3 regions of the Motilimonas sp. 1_MG-2023 genome follow, and region 1 is predicted to be linked to each of the others. Evidence: riboswitches for the same ligand, from Rfam matches in the RefSeq annotation. Region 1 holds a riboswitch; each other region holds the start of a gene.
The links. A riboswitch is a leader RNA that binds a small molecule or an ion and turns the genes downstream of it on or off. The one in region 1 is predicted to bind cobalamin.

Region 1 (4,215 bases):
CGAGTAATTGGGCTATTTCCTCATTACTGGTGAGGTAGTTTTGCCAATCTAAATAGTAGGCTTTCAAGTTATGAGTGGTGCTTGTGTTAACTAGCTGAATGTCCCTTTCCGGCTTTACCAGTAACTCGATATGCAAGCTGCTTATCTGTAGATAATATTCGTTGATAAGCTCATCTTGCAGCTGGTAAAGCGCATTCATAATTAAGAAGTTAAGCTTAAATAGATGGCTGTTGGGGTCATCGTCTAGTTGAGCTTGTTGTAACGGCTTGAGGGCTTGACCTATATCGTGAATCTTCAGTGGCTGTTGGGTGTTTAGTAACAGCTCGAAAATTGGTTCAATAAATGGATTCTCCATATTCAGGCTCCTACTAATCCTATTAAATACTGGCCACTGCTTTGCAGTGGCCAGTTGGGCTTTAATGGAAGGGGAAGAAGTAGCTCATCCAAGATGACATACGTAGCAAAATCTTACGCATTATTGCTACATGGTGGAAGTGGTCGGAATAAACCGCTGCTTGACCAAATGAGCCACCAGGCACTTGATCACTAAATTCGTCAAATGCAGGATCGGTTATTTTTAATAACACAGCAACCCGACCTGCTTGTGGTGCGGTAAGCGGTGAAATCATAGTACCAGATGGTTGCACTTGACCTTCAACCATTGCTGGAGCGACGCTGGCCACTTCTGCTGTAAATACGCGTCCTGGAATACCATCAAACGCAATCTCGGCCTCATAGCCTGGCTTCAAGCGCAGTAGGCTGTTTTGTCTAAACCAAGCGGTGTAATAGTTTTGTCCGTCTTTGTTAACAAAAATCATTACTGGTCGCAATGGCATCGCCACTGCAAGCATTCCTGGATATAAAGCCTGCTGTACAACGTAGCCATCACTCATGGCTTTAACTTCGGTTTGTGCCAATTTAAACTCAGCACTGACTAATTGTGCTTTGATGTCGTCAACAGAGGCGCGGGCGACATCGACATCGCGCGCTTTACCTACGCCACGTTTTTTTAGTTCAATAGCACGGTTAAGATCATCATTGGCACTTTTTAAACGTGCTTTGAGAGAGTCAACTATGCTTTGGAATGGGGTGGGATCAATCTTAAACAGTAAGTCGCCTTTTTTCAGTGGCACATTTGGTTGCACAGGTACTTCTATCACTTGCCCTGTTACTGCCGGCACGATAGGGGTGGTGACATAATATTCACGGGCCATCTCAGAGTAAGGATGGTTGTAATTCATCATGAAAATTAAGGTGCCAATTAAGGCTATACCGCCAAGCACAGCTGTGGGTACAGTCCATTTATTTAATGGAATTTTAAAGACTTTGAATACCACTACGCAGATTGCGGTGTAAGTCAGTACTAGTAGTAAATCCATTTATTTGTCTCCTTCGCTTTCTAGTTCACGCAAACGACTCTCTAATTCGTCTACTTTGAGACAAAGGGTTTCTACCGTATTGTCTTGGCCTGTTGTGCCGAAGCCCCAGCCACGATCCTCTCGATATAACGTGGCCCAAATCCATAAAAATGGCCACAGTACGTGTAAAGTAAATAAGCTAACCCAACCAGCAACATGAATCGCATCTTGATGTGGGTGATTGCGATGTTGCGCAATTTCATAAGGAATATCATGTATGGCAATCACGCCATAGAAAAAGGTGATGGCGACGAACACCAATAACCCAAGAGCAAAATAATCAAGCACTATTTGATCCTTTTTTAATGTGGTTGTTAAATTTTTTTAGTATATGTGTTTTATGTGTCAGAAGGTAGTTTGAAATTGTCTAGGGGAAATATTGTGGTATGAGCGACCCTTTATTTTTCTAAGAGCTTGTTGAAGTTGTATTGTAAATAAGATGCTTAATTCTAACCCTTTGTAGTCGTTCTGCTGAACGATAAAAATCAAGATAAAATGGTTAAATAGTCTCAGAGATTACTAGACATTTGGGCTCTTGCTCCTTAGCATGCGCGCGAATGCTGATTATGCTAGGCCTTAATTATTAAAAGCCATGGCGGGAACAGGGTGTAAATCCCTGACTGACGCGCAGCGGTGATAGAGAATACTAAAATACCGAGGGCAACCTCAGACACTGGAGCCGATAGTTTAACTTTACTCTGGGAAGTCGTGTTTTAGCGCCCACTTGGGCAGTCTCTTAAGTCCGAATACCGGTCAGCAACTAAGCGATGGACGCTTAGGTTTTTAACGCGAATAAGGTTTTCAAAAAATGAAAAAAACACTTCTCGCAGTGGCATTGACGCCGCTGTGCTTGCCCTATGCAACCGCAAAAAATATTGCTGAGGATGACACTATTATCGTCACCGCTAATCGAACCGAGCAGCCATTAGCTAGTTCATTAGCGTCGGTCGCTGTGATTGAAAAGGAAGAAATCGAAGCGATTCAAGCCAAGTCATTTGCTGAGGTACTGCGTCGTTTACCTGGTATTCAAGTCAATGAAGGCGGCTTCGGCCAGCAAACTGACATTTTTGTTCGTGGCTCCTCCAGTAAGCATATTCTACTGTTAATCAATGGCGTGCGTATCGGCAGCGCGACCACTGGCTCGGCAAACTTTGGCCAAATACCGTTAACCGGAATTGAGCGCATTGAATTTGTGCGTGGCCCGCGTGCGGCGATTTATGGCTCTGATGCCATGGGCGGCGTGATTAATGTGATCACCAGTTATCAAGGCGAAGAGTACGGTGAATTGAGTACTAGCCTGGGCTCTCGTGAGTTTTCTAGTATTGAAACCGCAGCAGCAGCGGCGCTTAAAGACGACGCTTGGGTTAAATTTGCAGTCAAGCATGACAATGCAGAAGGTTTCTCCGCGCAAAAAGCGCCGGTCGATCAAGATAAAGATGGCTTTCATAACACTAGTTTTGTGGCTGAACTGGGCAAGCAATTTAACCAACAGTGGCGTGCCAGCTTGCAAGGGTATTTTCAGCAAGGTCAATCTGACTATGATAGTGCATGGGCTGAAGATACTTATAGTGAAACTGAAAACTACAACGTGGCTGGTAAGCTTAATTACCAAGGGGAGTGGCTATTTGGTGAACTAACGTTGGCGACAAACCAAGACAAAAGTGACGACTATTCAGCAACATCCCATGATGTATTCAAAACTAATCGTGATTTAGTTAATCTTTTAGTCAGTGCTGCGGCTAATGAAGCTGTCACTATTACTTCTGGTGTTGAGTGGTATCAAGACGAAGTGGGCACTGATAGCGCGGCTTATGCTAAGTCGACACGCGACAACAAAGCGATTTATATCAATCTAGATTATCAACTTGCGCCATTAAGTATTGAAGCCAGCGCGCGCCTAGATGATAACCAAAGCTATGGTAGTAAAACCACGTGGCAATTAGCGACAGGTTATCAAGTTGTCGAGCAAGTACGCCTGCTAGGTTCAATTGGCACTGCATTTAAAGCGCCAACCTTTAATGACCTGTATTATCCAGAATCGCCTTACAGTAAAGGTAACCCAAAGCTCAAACCAGAGCAGTCGTTGAGCTACGATTTAGGCGCAGAAGTGGTGCTTGATAGTGTTGATTTTCGTTTCACTGCCTATCAAAGTGAGATTGAAGACCTGATAATTTGGCCTGCCCCTAATTATTACATGCCTGAAAATGTAAGTGAGGCAGAGATAAAAGGCCTAGAAATTCAAGCCGAATTTGCCACGGGGGCGCTAAATCATCAGTTGTCATATGATCATGTTAATGCCAAGGATAAAAAAACAAATAAGTATTTGCCTCGCCGCGCTCGACATTTAGCCAAATGGAATCTGAATTATCGCTACCAAGACCTCCAGTTTGATGTCATTACCTTATATCAAGGTGATAGTTACGATAATGCTGCTAATACAAATAAGCTAAAGGGGTACTTCTTAGCTGACCTAGCAACTAGCTATTACTTCAGTAACGGCTTGGTGTTACGAGGTCGTATAGCTAACTTGTTCGATAAAGAATATGAAGTGAAGAAAAACTACAACACCGCAGAGCGTAGTTATTATGTAACCGGCTCATACCGCTTTTAAGTGTTTTAGTTGTAGCGCTAAATGAACAAAGGGCCAAAAGGCCCTTTTTAGTGTCGTTGTCTTTAACTTAGCTTACTCGTCCATAAATAACGCTAATAGTTCATTCAAATAGCGATGGCCGAGTGGGCTAACTTGCCACTGCTCATCCAGATCCAGTAGTAAACCTTTGCTTAGTGCGGCATCAAT
Region 2 (4,215 bases), on a different contig from region 1:
AAAGAGATCCATCGCCAGCATGCGCTTAAAGGTACGTCGTAAATCGAGTCTAGCTAACATCGCGACCAATAAAGCCACACCTAGGCCGGTAATCAACGGCAAAAACACTTGGCTCAATACCAACACAAAAGCAAACCCGAAGGCAGCTAACACCCGTAAGCTAGGATCGAGTAAGTCCACTACCGAGTCTTGGTGCGATAAACTTTGCCCGCGCCATGAGGTGGCGCTGTGATCCAATAATTGGCTCATACTTTGGCCGACTGGCGATAACGAAAATACATGCCCAGCCCAACTAAACCTAAGATGTAGCCTAAACCGCCTAATATATCGGTGAGACCACGCTGCGCTTGCAGGGCGGCGATTTCTTTGCGCAACGGAGTAACTTGCTTGGCGACTGCACGTTCAACCAGATTGGCAATAACGTGAGGGTTTTGTTCAAAACTGGGACGTTTTTCTGCTCTGGTGTCACTCAATGCCGAAGTTTGTGGCGCTATCTGAGTTAGCCCTAGACCATCAGGTAATTCATTGGCGGGCAGCGTTAAATTTAAAACATGTCCAGCGCCTAGCTCAATATGAAAATGGTGGTCTTGCTGCTGCGTAGCCTGAAACTGAAATATACCTTGATCGTCAATTATAGTGCTGCCAAGGGGATGGCTTTGCGCATCAGTGATAGTAACCACCGTGCCTTCATGAGCCATATCACCATTGGAAAAACCCGCTTCGCCTTCGATTAAGCTACCAATGGCATAAACGCCACCCACCACTTTATGAGCATGTACTGACGTAATAAAACCAGCCAATAAGATTGCAATGAATAGCTTCATCTTACCTCCTGCAACCTTGGTTGCGCTTTAACACCCAATAATTCAGGTTTAACTTTATGTAATAAATACACCGCAGCACCAGAAACAAAACCTTCAATTAACATCACAGGAACATGGGCTGGTAAGGTGGCCTTTGCCACTAAAATAAAGGCATCGCCAGAAAGAGCCAAAGCGCCCGCCACCAGCAAGCTGGTAATAGCCACGGCGCCAGCGCCACCTATCGCGCCCCAAATAGCCGCTCGATTACTGCTACCAGAGCGTATCCCCCAATAGCAAATGGCATACATAATGAGACCGGGAATCGCTATATTGAAAGTGTTAACCCCCAGTACTAGCACGCCACCAAAGCCAAAAAATACCGCTTGTAAAATAAGCGCGACAAACAAAGCTGGAAACGCCGCCCAGCCTAAAACAATGCCAATTAAGCCATTCATGATCAGGTGAACACTGGTAAACCCTAAGGGCAAATGGATGTAAGAAGCGATAAAAAATACCGCCGACAACATGCCCACTTGTGGCAAGTTATCGTAGTCCATACGTTTTAACCCAATGCCTACGCCAATGGCGGTTAACACGCCCCCCAGAGCTAAAACGGGTATTGAGAGCGCGCCATCAACTATGTGCATATTTTTCCTTTGCCTGCATGTAGACATAGAAAAGGGGCTATTTCTTCGCAAAACCGCAGCAAGTACATCCTTGTATGCTTAGCTTTTTCATCCATGAACAAGATATTTTGCTACGAAACAATCCATTTTCTATCACTCATGCATCATTCTAAAATTAAGAACGCTGGCTTTCTTAGCCCTAACGAACCTATTTTATCGCGTGCGCTTGCACCCAGATCACAGCATCTTGCGAGAGCTCTTTACCTTGATAGGTTTTTTCTGGGCCCACCCCCAAAGCTGCGAAGCCCCATTGCCCTGCTTTTGGAATACCAAAGGTAAAAGTGCCGTTGGCGTCAGCAAATAGACTAATAGTGGTAAAAGCATCGGCTGGTGGCGTAAATGTCGCTTGCTCGGCAAATTTATTCGCGCCCATATCGGGTTGATAGTTTAAGAACTCGACTTCGATTTCGGCAAATGGCACCGACTGGCCATTGGCTTTCACCACACCGGTGAACGTACCGCCTTCATAGATGGCATAAGGCTTAGTAAGGGGCACAATTTCTGCAGGTAAACCCAGTTCGTTCGACCAATCAGTAGGTAAACTGCCTACATTGACTATGGTTTTACTGATCTGCTGAATATAAAGATTTTCTTCTTTTTCAAAATACGGCGATGGCGTTAATACGAATACATAATCACCAAGACCGCGTAAAGTCGCGCTGGCTTCATAGGCTAGACCCGTATCAACAGCACTGCTCCATTGGATCGGCTTAACTTGCTTGGTTAGGTCGGTTTTCTTACCTTTTTTAACCACATAAAAAGACTGGGGCGCATCAACGGCCATCACATGACCACTTTCAGCAGGGTGTGTAAACGGCATTTTAAAGGTGATATCACCACCTTTATCACGCAGCAAATCTGGGGTGTAAAGCATTTGAAAATGGGCGTGAGCCGAAATGGAATAACTCGTAGCCAGAGTTAATAAAGACAGACTTAGCCAACGTCCTTTCTGTTTAGCCTTAAAGCTTTTACTGGTAAACATTTTGATTCTCCGTCTGAACATTGTTTGCAGGCGGAGTTGTGGAGGAAACGATAAAACAAACGCAGTAAGCCTATTTAAGCTCACTATCATTACCATTTGGATACCGTCCGGTGAAGCCCTCCGCAACACCTAGTTAATCTATTGGTTTGGTATCCGGACTTATCAGCAGTGACTTGTATGTCACCTCAAAATGTCGCCTTCCCATCTAGTTTTAGCATTGAGCAAAAACAAAACAGTGGCCTTAGACACTTTGTTAACTGAACTACCGTTGCGGGGGCAGTGTTGGCATTGTGAGTCATAATCAACTCAGGCACCATCTTCCCAAACCGATGAAGACTTAAAAATAAAGACTCATCGGCGCTGTGCTGTTCACACAACATCCAATAGAGCGCGCACATTATCGCGGCAGCTGAATGATGTCAATTTTTGTTCGTAAATAGCGCTCAGCTCCATGTTTTTCATGACAAATAAAAAGCTCCCGAAGGAGCTTTAATAACAAAAATCACAACGTGATTGAGCTTATACTTTAAACGTCTTAATCGTCGCATCCATTGTTTGTGCATGAGCAGCAATAATGTCTGCCACTTCATTAAGCTCTTTTAATACAGTAACCGAACCTTCAACTAATTCTTTCACTTGGCTTAGATTTTCATTCATTTCAATAGCAACACCAGACTGCTGTTCAGAAGCCGTGGCAATTTGGCTATTTAGATCGGCAATGCTATGAACCTGTTCAGCAATGAAGTCAATTTTCTCCCCCGCTTGGCTAACTTGCTCAACACTGCGCTGTGCCTCATCAACACTGGTTTTCATTAAGCCAACCGCCTGACCAGCACTGGTTTGTAATTGCTCGATCATACGCTGAATTTCTACCGTCGCATCTTGGGTGCGCTGCGCCAAGTTACGTACTTCGTCGGCTACCACCGCAAAACCACGCCCTTGCTCACCGGCTCGCGCCGCTTCAATAGCCGCATTTAAAGCCAACAGGTTTGTTTGTTCGGAAATGCCACGAATGGTGTCGACCACAGTGCCAATACTCCCCACTTTACCTTCTACTTCATTTACCGCAGTTGAAGAGGCATCAATATTACTTGATAACGAACTAATAATGCCGATAGTGGCTTCAACATAACGATTACCATCAAGGGCTACCTTATTAGCATCTGTGGTTGCTGATGAAGCAATGCTAGCATTATTTGCCACTTCTTTTACTGTCGCGGCCATTTGACTCATGGCTGAAGCTAACTCATCAATTTGACCAAACTCTTCTTCTATCGAGTCTTGTACCGCTTCCATACAGATGGACAATTGCTCTGATACATCGTTTAGTTGATCGGAGGTCAATTGCTGTTCGGACAGAAGAGCTTTCCAATTACTGGCAGTTAAGCGCACCGCGGCCGCAATTTCGCCAAACTCATCTTTACTATTCAGGGTGATATTTTCACGTAAATCTTTATTCGACATTCTATTAATGCCAGAAACCAAATGCGTTACCTGTTTCGACATGGTGTTGGCAGCCCAAACCAAAATGAAGACAAATACCACCACCATAATTAAAGTTTGTAATAAACCACGCTTGATCGCGCCATAGTAAATGCTATCAACTTGCTCATGGTTAACAGCAGCGGCAATGCTCCACCCCCAAGGCTTAAACCCACGAGTATAGACTTCAAGCTCGTTACCTTGCTTAATCGCGCTAAACCCACCTTCACTTTCACCGGATGACAAACTTAACTGAGTTTGC
Region 3 (4,215 bases), on a different contig from region 1:
AGTGACATCAAGATAAAATGCACTGCTACCCCCGTCAGCAGCAATTTTTGTTGCGATAAGCCATGCCCTTGCTGGGCAATAAACACCACCAATAACATAGAGCAAAGAGCGCCAATAAAAGCCGCTAACGGCAAGCTATAAGGGCCAATGAACAGGCCGACATGTAAAATAACAATCACCGCGCCCAGCGAGCCTCCTGCCGAGGCGCCAAACAAGTAAGGATCAGCCATTGAGTTGCGGGTAATGGCTTGCAAGCAAGTGCCGACTAACGCCAGCCCTGCGCCCACCAATACCGCGAGTAAAATTCGCGGTAACCGTATATCCCAAATAATCGCTTGTTTGGCTTTGCTGATCCCCTCGCTCGTCTCTGTCACCTGCGCCCAACTTGGCAGTAACTTATGCCCTAAGATGCTGCTCACTTCAGCAAGAGATAAGCTAGCCGCGCCCAAGGTGATTGAGACTAACGCCGAGCAGATTAAAACGAGACTCAGGCCAATCAGCAGCGCCGTTGTACGTGTTATTTGAGTCAACATGGTTTCATTACTTAAATCGCTGCGGATATAAGTCTTTCGCCAACTGCTCAACCGCATCAATGTTTTCAATGCCCGGCGTGGCAGCGGCGTAACTTAAAATAGTAAAACTATCATTCACTACTGCTTTCACCCCTTGCGTGGCAGGAAAACGTTTTAAAAATGCAATTTTTTCCGCAGCGCTAGGCTGACCGTAATCAATGATCACTATATGCTCTGGGTCGGTTTCAACCACGGCTTCCCAACTGACTCGGGTCCAACTTTGCTTAACGTTCGCCATTACATTATGGCCGCCAGCCGCGGCAATGATCGCGTGAGGCACCGCCAAGGCGCCAGCGGTAAAGGGCTTATCTTGGCCACTGTCATAAACAAAGACCGATTTACTTGGTACGCCAGCTAATCGTAATTCAACCTCAGCTAACCTTTGCTTAAAGCCATCATTGAGTACTTTAGCCCGCCCAGAAACATTAAAAATAGCGCCTATGCTGTCAATGTCATAAAAGGTATCTTCTAAGCTGATATGAGGGCGCGTTTGCACATGGGCGCACGACTCTTTAATCGCATAAGTCGGGATATCATATTTAGCTAGCGTACTTGGCGTCACGGCGCCACCTACTTCCATGCCGTAATTCCAACCGGCAAAATAAAAATCGGCATCGGCATTAAGTAAATTTTCCATGCTCGGATATTTCGGCGCGATCTCAGGTAAGTCTTTTACTGTTAACGCCAACTCATCGGGCATTTTATGGTGTGCCGATACGCCAGAATACCCCGCCATATTGGCGGTTAAGTCCAATGCCAACATGATCTTGAGCATATTGATGTCATTGGCAATAGCGCGTTTCGGCACTTGCTTAAATTCCACCACTTCGCCGCACACATCAATAGCAACATGAGCTTGTACTACGCCCGTTAACAAACCTAAAGCCACCACAATTGATTTCATCACTTTCCTTAATTTAATGCGTTATTGAATGGAGTATTCGATGATGGGATCACCGACAAATAGTTAATCCGGGGAATAGTGTGATGCACTTGCTGATCTACATGGGTGCGCATTAAAAACTGCTCCGCCAAATGCTGTTCGGTTAACACCTGTGCTGGGCTGCCATGCTGTTGAATAATGCCGTCATTAAGCAGGTATAAATAATCACAGTAACGCGCAGCAATATTAAGATCATGCAAGCTGCACAGCACAGTAACGCCTAATGATTTAATTAAATCAAGTAGCTGAAATTGATAGTGAATATCTAAATGATTGGTTGGCTCGTCTAAGATCAGCAGCTTAGGTTGCTGGATCAGCGCCCGCGCCAATAAACAGCGCTGCTTTTCACCGCCCGACAAGCTATCAAAGTTAGCCGCACGCAAATCCAATAAACCCACCGTTGCTAATACTTGATCAACTTGTTGGCGATAACGGCGAAAGCCACTGAGCAATGACACATGCGCGGTTAAGCCCATACGTACTACTTCTTCAACGGTAAAACCAAACTCCGCTGGAAACTCTTGCAACACCACCGCCACTTGCCGCGCGAACGCCTTGGCTGACAACTGATGCACATCCTGCCCCGCCAATAACACTTGGCCACAGCAAGGCCGATGCTGACGATAGACGCACCTGAGTAACGACGATTTACCCGAGCCATTTTGACCGATTAAGCCAACAAATTGTCCTTGGTTTATCTGCAAGTTAATCTGCTGTAACACGGCTTTATTGGCCACAAACCAACTAAGATCGCGAATTTTAAGGTGCATAAGCACCCTTAAACTCACGTTGAGATAACAAAAACATACCACTCCTGTAGGGCACACCCCGTCCCGAATTTTGTTTAGGTTATGGCAGGTCTCCTGGCTCACGTCTCATCATTTTTTGTGACCTTCCCAGTCCATGGACCAGTGGTTTCGCTGAATTGGCATTGCAGCGCAGACAAAAAACTACTCGTTTACAGTTGCGGGGGCAGCCACGGCTTAAACCGTGTTCCCATATTATGACCAAACTGGTCACCATAACGCGGAGGATTTTAGCACAGCAAACATCAATTTATATCGGGATTTAAGCTAAAACTATTATTAATAGAAACAATAGTTAACCTCAGCTTTGCTGAAGCCCATCACGGTCGATAAAGAGATGAGCAAAATCCTCAATGGTTTGGCAAATAAAATCCATATTAGTGGCTAATTGCCACGACATCGGCATTTGTACGATACCAATCTTCAAAGTACATTCCTCTTCGGATTCATTGGCTCGTGAAATACATGGCAGAAACAAAACAAGCAGCCGAGGCTGCTTGTTTTTAGTTCACACTCAGCTCGAAAACTAAGGGCGATACACTTTCACATTAGTAAAGCCGGCTTCTTTTAAGTACAAGGCTTGTAGTTTACTCATCACGCCACGGTCGCAGTAAAGCAAATACGTTTTGCTTTGATCTAAGGTGTCAAACTGAGTACCCAGTTTAAAGAACACCATGCTTTCAACGGTGGCGCCTTCAACTTTTAGCGGCTTGTCTTCACGCTCATCGTCAGAGCGGATATCTAACACCACTTCATTTGGCGCAAATTGCGCCGTGGTTTCCACCTCAGTGATCTCAGCATCGGTTTGTTCGCCGATATCGCGAATATCCAGCGTCATGGTGGCTTCCACCACTTTATCAATCAGCGCCATATCAAACTTGGCTTCTTGCTCTTCAATCTTGCTCATTACCGCTTTCACGGTAGGCTTATTGGAGATCACGCCGCAATACTCGGGAATGGTCTCTGAAAACTCTGCCGTACCAATTTGACGCGCCGTGTTGATGATATCTTGCTTATCCATCGCAATCAGGGGGCGTAAAATTAAGGTATCGGTCGATTTATCAATCACCGATAAGTTACGCAACGTTTGACTCGATACTTGGCCCACCGCTTCACCCGTTACCATGGCATCTAGCGCTAAGCGCTCGGCTAATTTAGCGCCGGTGCGCATCATCATACGCTTTAAGATCACACCCATTTGGCCGTCTTCGACCTTTTCAAGGATCTCTGCAACAACTGGCTCAAACGGCACCGCTAAAAACTTCACGCGATGAGATGAACTAAAGCGATCCCATAAGTGATGAGCGACTTGTTTAACGCCAATTTCATGAGCGGCGCCACCTAAGTTGAAGAAGCAGTAATGCACGCGCATACCGCGTTTCATCATGATGTAGCTAGAAACACCTGAGTCAAAACCGCCTGAAATCAGCGACAAGACACCTTCTTGTGAGCCCATAGGGAAACCGCCGAGTCCTTCATGGCGCTGCTTAACAATGAATAAATCTTGATGGTCAATTTCAAGTTGCACTGTGACATCAGGCTTTCTTAATTGCACACCAACTGCGTCAGTGTGTTGGTTTAGACCACCGCCAACATAACGTTCAACTTCTGTTGAACTAAAGTCATGTTTACCGCGACGTTTCACGCGTACACAAAAAGTTTTACCCGCTAGTTTATCCGCAACTAACGGCAGTACTTGTTCGTAAATATCATGTAAATCTTCAAATGGCGATTGCTGCACTTCTAAAAAGAACGCCACCCCCGGCGTGCTCGACAACAGTTCAATCAGCTTGGCGCGATTTTTGTCAGTGTCGTTGACCGTTTTAACGATGATATGATCCCACTCTAAAATGACTTTCACGTCATCGTCATAGCGTCTTAATACATTACGGAT

Region 2: it holds a riboswitch for cobalamin, as region 1 does, so the genes downstream of both, Q4519_RS14440 (DUF4198 domain-containing protein) here and Q4519_RS11800 (TonB-dependent receptor) in region 1, are expected to answer to the same signal.
Region 3: it holds a riboswitch for cobalamin, as region 1 does, so the genes downstream of both, Q4519_RS08075 (ABC transporter ATP-binding protein) here and Q4519_RS11800 (TonB-dependent receptor) in region 1, are expected to answer to the same signal.

Annotation. Positions count from the first base shown of each region.
Region 1 is NZ_JAUOPX010000020.1:2,513-6,727, forward strand. Features, by position in the region: gene Q4519_RS11785 (DNA-J related domain-containing protein) at 1-355, opposite strand, end outside; gene Q4519_RS11790 (HlyD family secretion protein) at 417-1,379, opposite strand; gene Q4519_RS11795 (DUF3302 domain-containing protein) at 1,380-1,709, opposite strand; cobalamin riboswitch at 1,963-2,191, shown strand; gene Q4519_RS11800 (TonB-dependent receptor) at 2,227-4,029, shown strand; gene hemW (radical SAM family heme chaperone HemW) at 4,102-4,215, opposite strand, start outside.
Region 2 is NZ_JAUOPX010000028.1:20,228-24,442, reverse strand. Features, by position in the region: gene cbiQ (cobalt ECF transporter T component CbiQ) at 1-249, opposite strand, end outside; gene Q4519_RS14450 (hypothetical protein) at 246-824, opposite strand; gene cbiM (cobalt transporter CbiM) at 821-1,450, opposite strand; gene Q4519_RS14440 (DUF4198 domain-containing protein) at 1,638-2,471, opposite strand; cobalamin riboswitch at 2,598-2,840, opposite strand; gene Q4519_RS14435 (methyl-accepting chemotaxis protein) at 2,991-4,215, opposite strand, start outside.
Region 3 is NZ_JAUOPX010000011.1:86,480-90,694, reverse strand. Features, by position in the region: gene Q4519_RS08085 (iron ABC transporter permease) at 1-533, opposite strand, end outside; gene Q4519_RS08080 (ABC transporter substrate-binding protein) at 541-1,476, opposite strand; gene Q4519_RS08075 (ABC transporter ATP-binding protein) at 1,485-2,285, opposite strand; cobalamin riboswitch at 2,351-2,554, opposite strand; gene Q4519_RS08070 (hypothetical protein) at 2,623-2,748, opposite strand; gene thiI (tRNA uracil 4-sulfurtransferase ThiI) at 2,848-4,215, opposite strand, start outside.